DNA from 2 places in the Streptomyces hesseae genome. Region 2 is predicted to be linked to the other one. Evidence: riboswitches for the same ligand, from Rfam matches in the RefSeq annotation. Region 2 holds a riboswitch; the other holds the start of a gene.
The links. A riboswitch is a leader RNA that binds a small molecule or an ion and turns the genes downstream of it on or off. The one in region 2 is predicted to bind S-adenosylmethionine.
Positions count from the first base shown of each region.

Region 1: it holds a riboswitch for S-adenosylmethionine, as region 2 does, so the genes downstream of both, thrC (threonine synthase) here and RM609_RS27950 (aminotransferase class V-fold PLP-dependent enzyme) in region 2, are expected to answer to the same signal.

Region 1 covers NZ_JAVRFI010000041.1:5,778-9,175, forward strand. The annotation lists gene RM609_RS33380 (alpha,alpha-trehalose-phosphate synthase (UDP-forming)) at 1-560, opposite strand, end outside; gene RM609_RS33385 (glucosyl-3-phosphoglycerate synthase) at 663-1,610, opposite strand; SAM riboswitch class I at 1,763-1,906, shown strand; gene thrC (threonine synthase) at 1,924-3,219, shown strand; gene RM609_RS33395 (MoaD/ThiS family protein) at 3,275-3,398, shown strand, end outside.
Region 2 covers NZ_JAVRFI010000024.1:68,729-72,126, forward strand. The annotation lists gene RM609_RS27940 (rhomboid family intramembrane serine protease) at 1-408, shown strand, start outside; gene RM609_RS27945 (Lrp/AsnC ligand binding domain-containing protein) at 405-686, shown strand; gene RM609_RS27950 (aminotransferase class V-fold PLP-dependent enzyme) at 779-2,083, opposite strand; SAM riboswitch class IV at 2,235-2,351, opposite strand; gene trpD (anthranilate phosphoribosyltransferase) at 2,429-3,398, opposite strand, start outside.

The sequences.
Region 1 (3,398 bases), on a different contig from region 2:
TCGGGGCGGCGGGTCCGGAGCAGCCCGGGGACGAGGGTGAGGTGGTAGTCCTGGACGAGCACGACGGCGCCCTCGGCCGCCTCCTCGGCGATCGCGTCCGCGAAGGCGGTGTTGTACGCCTCGTAGGCCGCCCACTGAGACCGGAACTCCTTGTCGAACACCGGCTCGAGCGGGGTCTGCCAGAGCATGTGGTGGGCGAACCACAGCACGGAATTGGCCACGCCGTTGTACGCGGCGGAGAACGTCCCGGCCGGGATGTCCAGCATCCGCACCCGCAGCCCGCCCGTGTCGGCCGGGTCGAGTCTTCGGCCCGCGCGCCCCGCCGCCAGCCGGTCGCCCTCGCCCAGCGCCGCGCACACCCATACCGCCGCCGCGCCCTGGGGGTCCCGCCCGATCTCGCTCAGCCCGGACACCAGCCCGCCGCCGCCCCGGCCCGCCGCCAGCGAGCCGTCCTCGCGCAGCGCGTACGAGACGGGCCCCCGGTTGGACGCCACGACGATGGGTGCGGCGGCTACCGGGGCAGTGGCTTCCGGGGCGGACGGGGGATGCTCAGCGACCATGTCGCCAGCCTTGCCGCCCGGGGAACCGCTCAAACGTACGCACGGCCCGTCGGGTGGCACACGGGAACGTCCCGTTCCCTTCTCCGGCCCTTCTCCTGGCGGTTACGCCGCGCGCCGCCGGGCGTACTCCGGTATCTCCGCCATCGGTGGCCGCTCCTCGGTGTCCACCGCGTACGTCCGCGGTACGAACCCCTCCGCCGTGCGCTCGAACTGGGTGAGCTCCGGGCGCACCAGATGGCCCCGGGCCAGCCGCAGCTGCGCCGTGCGGTAGATCGTCGCGGCCATCCGGCCCAGCGCCCGGCCGTCCTGGTGGCGGTGCTTGCGCACGCCCACGTCGACCTGCGCCAGCGCGTCCAGGCCCACCGTGTGCAGAGCGTCCACGAGCAGGCCCAGCTCCACGCCGTAGCCCACGGGGAACGGCAGCCGCTCCAGCAGCGAGCGGCGGGCCGCGTACTCGCCGCCCAGCGGCTGGACGAAGCCCGCGAGCTGCGGCCAGTGGAGATTGAGCAGCGGGCGCGCCACCAGCTCGGTGACCCGGCCGCCCTGCCCCGCGACCTCGCCCAGCGGGCGGTCGTACATGGCCTTGACGAACCGCACCTCGGGATCGGTCAGCAGCGGGCCGACGATCCCCGAGACGAAGGCGCTGGAGAAGTCCTTCAGGTCGGCGTCGACGAAGCAGACGACGTCGCCCGTCGTCACCAGCAGGGACCGCCACAGCACCTCGCCCTTGCCGGGCAGCGCGGGCAGTCGCGGCAGGATCTCGTCCCGGTGCACGACGCGCGCGCCGGCCGCCGCGGCGACCTCGGCGGTGCGGTCCGTGGAACCGGAGTCCAGCACCACCAGCTCGTCCACCAGGGGGACGGACTCCGACATCAGCTCGCGGCGGATCGTCGCCACGATCTCGCCGACGGTCGCCTCCTCGTTCAGCGCCGGCAGCACCACGCTGACCGTGGTGCCCGTGTCCCCTTTCGCGGCCAGCAGCTGGTCGAGCGGACGGTCGGCGGCGGACCAGGACCGCCGGGCGAGCCAGCGTTCCACCTCTTCCAGCACGTGCATAACTCCTGTCGTTGTGACGCATCTCGCGGTTCGGACGGCCCTCTCAAGCGACCATCCCTTCCGTTACAGTCTTGAACAACGCGGACGGCCGTCCTATGTCGGGGGTCGTCACGCGCACAAACGCCTGGGTCCGCCCAGCGCCATACCGCTCATCCAGAGGGGCAGAGGGATACGGCCCGTTGAAGCCCCGGCAACCCTCCAGCCGGTCTCACCGTTCACACGGCGAGGCTCCCGGCGGGGAAGGTGCCAATTCCGTCTCGTGGCGACGTTCGCCGCGAGGAAGATGAGGAGAAAGGGCCTCGCCTCCATGGCTGTCGAAGCCGTTGAAAGTCGTACCTCCGTACGTGTCACCGACCCCTCCGTCGCCTCCTTCGGTCCCGCCGTGGCGCTCTCCTGCCGCGAGTGCGGCGAGCGCTTCCCGCTCGGTCCCTCCTTCGTCTGCGTGGGCTGCTTCGGCCCCCTTGAGGTGGCCTACGAACTCCCCGCCGGGGACCCCGAGGCGCTGCGCCGCCGTATCGAGGCCGGACCCGCGAATATCTGGCGCTACGCCCCCCTGCTGCCCGTACCCGCCGACGTCGCGGACCGGCCGAACCTCAACCCCGGCTTCACCAAGCTCGTCAAGGCCGACAACCTCGCCCGCGAGCTGGGCGTCACCGGCGGGCTGTACGTCAAGGACGACTCCGGAAACCCCACGCACTCCTTCAAGGATCGCGTCGTCGCCATCGCCGTCGAGGCGGCGCGCGCCTTCGGCTTCACCACCCTCTCGTGCTCCTCGACGGGGAACCTGGCGGGAGCGGTGGGCGCCGCGGCGGCGCGCGCGGGCCTGCGGTCCTGTGTCTTCATCCCGCACGACCTGGAGGCCGGCAAGGTCGTGATGGCGGCGGTCTACGGCGGCGACCTGGTGGGCATCGAGGGCACGTACGACGATGTGAACCGCTTCTGCAGCGAGCTCATCGGCGACCCGCTGGGCGAGGGCTGGGGGTTCGTCAACGTCAATCTGCGGCCCTACTACGGGGAGGGCTCCAAGACCCTGGCGTACGAGATCTGCGAGCAGCTGGGCTGGCGGCTGCCGGACCAGATCGTGGTGCCGGTGGCCTCGGGATCGCAGCTGACGAAGATCGACAAGGGGCTGAAGGAGCTCATCGCGCTGGGACTGGTCGAGGACCGCCCGTACCGGATCTTCGGCGCCCAGGCCGAGGGGTGCGCGCCGGTCTCGCGCGCCTTCAAGGACGGGCACGAGGTGGTGCGGCCGGTGAAGCCGGACACCATCGCCAAGTCCCTGGCCATCGGCAACCCGGCGGACGGGCCGTACGTGCTCGACATCGCCCGGCGCACGGGCGGGGCCGTGGAGGACGTGGACGACGAGCGGATCGTCGAGGCGATCCGGCTGCTGGCCCGTACGGAGGGGATCTTCGCGGAGACGGCGGGCGGGGTGACGGTCGGGGTGACCCGGAAGCTGCTGGAGGACGGGCGGCTGGATCCGTCGCTGACCACCGTCGTGCTCAACACGGGCGACGGCCTCAAGACGCTGGACGCGGTGGCGGCGGGACCGACGGCGACGATTCCGCCTTCGCTCGACGCTTTCCGGGCGGCGGGGCTTTAACGCGCGCGGCCACCGTTTCCCTATTCCCCGGCTTCTTAAACCAAAAGGTGACCCCATGAGCGTCAACGTCCGAATCCCCACCATCCTTCGCACCTACACCGCCGGTAAGGCGGAAGTCCCCGCCGAGGGAGCCACTCTCGGCGAAGTCATCGCCTCCCTGGAGAAGAACCACCCCGGAA
Region 2 (3,398 bases):
CATCTGGGCCGTGCCGCGTTCCTCTGCTGCTACCTCCTCACCGGCTATCTGGCCCTGTTCGGCTACGCGGCCGTGCACGCCCACTCCGAACGCACGCTCGTGGGGGCGTCGGGAGCCATCTCCGGGGTGCTCGGCGCGTTCCTCTATCTCTTCCCCAGGGCGCGGGTCACCAGCCTCTTCCCCTTCCTGTTCTTCCTGCCGCTGCGCTTTCCCGCCTGGGCCGTACTGCTGTTCTGGTTCGCGCTCCAGTGGCTGGCGACGGGGACGGACGCCGGGCGCCCCGGGGTCGCCTATCTGGCCCACGTCGTGGGATTCGCACTCGGATTCGGCTACGCCTGGGGGCTTCGGACACCTGCGGCTAGAGTGAAGGACGCAGCCAGGTCCACCGAAGGAGACAAACCGACGTGATCACTTCGATCGTGCTCATCAAGACCGACGTGGACCGGATCCCCGAGATCGCCGAGAGCATCGCCGCCATCGAGGGCGTGAGCGAGGTCTACTCGGTCACCGGTGGCGCCGATCTGATCGCGATGGTGCGAGTGGCCCGGCACGACGACCTGGCGGACCTCATCCCGGGCCGGATCAGCAAGGTGCCTGGCGTGGCCTCGACGGAGACCCACATCGCCTTCCGCACGTACTCCCAGCACGACCTGGAAGCGGCTTTCGCGATCGGCCTCGACAACTAAGGGGCTGCGCCCCAAAGGGGCGCGAGGCAGTGTCGATATGCGGCTAGCGCCGCGTGGGCGCGACCAGCCGACGGCGGCCCGCAGCCGAAGAACTACGCGGAAACAAGCTCCCGCACAGCCCCCACAAACCGCTCCACATGCTCATCGGGCGTCCCCGCCCCAAAGCTCACCCGAACCGCGTTGAGCACCGAACGCCCCTCGTCAGGGCCCCCGCACTCGCCGTCCGCGTCCCGGTCCCCGTTCAGCAGGACCCGCACCAGCGGATGGGCGCAGAACAGTCCGTCGCGGACCCCGATCCCGTACTCGGCGGAGAGCGCGGCCGCGAAGCGGGAGCTGTTCCAGCCGTCGACGACGAAGGAGAGGACGCCCACGCGCGGCGCGTCCTCGCCGAACAGCGACAGCACCCGCACCCCCGGGACGTCCGCCAGTCCGGCCCGTACCCGCGCGATCAGCTCCCGCTCCCGCTCCACCAGCCGGTCGAAGCCGGCCTCCTGGAGCGCCTTGCAGGCGGCGGCGATGGCGTAGGCGCCGATGACATTGGGCGAGCCCGCCTCGTGCCGGGCCACGGTGTCGTGCCACTCGACCTCGACCCCGCCCTCCGCGTTCCGGGCCACCCTGCGACTGGCGCCGCCGCCCGCCAGATACGGCTCGGCCGCCCGCAGCCAGTCCGCGCGCCCCGCGAGCACGCCCGCGCCGAACGGCGCGTACAGCTTGTGCCCGGAGAAGGCGACCCAGTCGACGTCCCACTCGGCGACGTCCACGGGGTGGTGCGGCGCCAACTGGGCGGCGTCCAGCACGATGCGCGCGCCGTGCGCGTGCGCGGCCGCCGCCAGCTCCCTCACGGGCCACAGCTCGCCGGTCACATTGGACGCGCCGGTCACGCAGACCAGCCCCGGGCCGTAGGGCTCCCGGTCGGCCAGCGCCCGCTCCAGCGTCTCGACGGCCTCCCTCGGCGAACGGGGGGCGTCGAGGTAGGTGACCTCGGCGCCGCGCCACGGCAGCAGGGCGGCGTGGTGCTCGGTCTCGAAGACGAACACCCGGCAGCCGGCGGGCAGTACGGACGCCAGGAGGTTCAGCGAGTCGGTGGTGGAGCGGGTGAAGACCACCTGGTCGTCCTCGCGGCAGCCGAGGAAGGCGGCGACGGTGGCCCGGCAGCCCTCGAACAGGTCGGTCGACAACTGCGAGAGGTACCCGGCGCCCCGGTGCACGCTGCCGTAGTACGGCGCGTAGGCGGCGACGTCGTCCCACACCCGCTGCAACGCCGGTGCGCTGGCCGCGTAGTCGAGCGCCGCGTAGGTCACCTCGCCTCCGGTGGCGAGCGGTACGCGGACGTCGCGACCGAGGACGGGCAGCGGCTCGACAGTGGTGGCGACAGCGGTAACAGGGCATGCGGACATGGCGAATTCTCCCGGTAAGGGCGATGGATGAAGACGCGCGCACGCCGCACAGGGGCGCACACGGGATTACCGGAGAAGGGGCCGAAACGGCCCTATCGCATTCGCTGCAACACGGAAGGATCTCCCTCGACAACCAGGATCCCTGGCGAGGGATCCGCGCTTGCCGCAGACGTCGCTGCCTGCGGCCTGGTCATCACCCGGGGCACCCCGCCACGGAAGGAGGGTTGCCGGACAGCAGGCCGGGGCCGAATCGCTGTCACTCGTGACCTGCGCAGCATCATGCCACAGGATCTTGAATGCGCAAGGGCGCGGTCCGCATCGCGGACCGCGCCCTTGCCGGAGGACCTACGCGTTGCTGGCCTCCACCCACTTCTCCAGCACCCGCCGGGCCGCGCCCGAGTCGATGGACTCGGCCGCCCGCTCCATCCCGGCCCGGATCCGCTCCGTGAGCGGCGCGTCCGTCGGCGTCAGGGCGGCCAGCGCGGCGGCGGAGTTGAGCAGCACCGCGTCCCGGACCGGGCCGGTCTCCCCGGCGAGCAGCCGGCGGGCCACATCCGCGTTGTACGAGGCGTCGGCGCCCCGCAGCGCCTCGATGGGCACCAGGTCGACGCCGACGTCCCGGGGGTCGAAGGACTCCTCCCGCACCTGGCCGTCCCCCACGATCCACACCCGGGAGGTGGCCGTCGTGGTGAGCTCGTCGAGCCCGTCGTCACCGCGGAAGACCAGCGCCGAGGAGCCGCGCTCGGCCAGCACCCCGGCCAGGATCGGCGCCATCCGGGCGTCCGCGACCCCGGTCGCCTGGGCCTTCACCCGCGCGGGGTTGGTCAGCGGGCCCAGCACATTGAAGGTCGTGCGGATGCCCAGCTCCCGGCGGGCGGGCGCCACGTAGCGCAGGGCGGGGTGGAACTTCACGGCGAAGCAGAAGGTGATGCCGGCCTCCTCGGCCACCTCCACCACCCGGCGCGGGGTCAGCTCCAGATTGACCCCGAGCTTCTCCAGGACGTCCGAGGCGCCGCTCGCGGAGGACGCGGCGCGGTTGCCGTGCTTGACGACCTTCGCCCCGGCGCCCGCGACGACGATCGAGGACATGGTGGAGATGTTGACGGTCTTGGCGCCGTCGCCGCCGGTGCCCACGATGTCGACGCTGGGGCCGGGCACCTCGATGAGATTGGCGTGCCGGTACATCGCCCGGACCAGGCCGGAGATCTCGGCGACCGTCTCGCCCTTGGCCCGCAGGGCGACGGCGAAGCCCGCGATCTGGGCGTCGGTGGCCTCCCCGCGCATGATCCGGTCCATGGCCCAGGCCGTGTCGTCG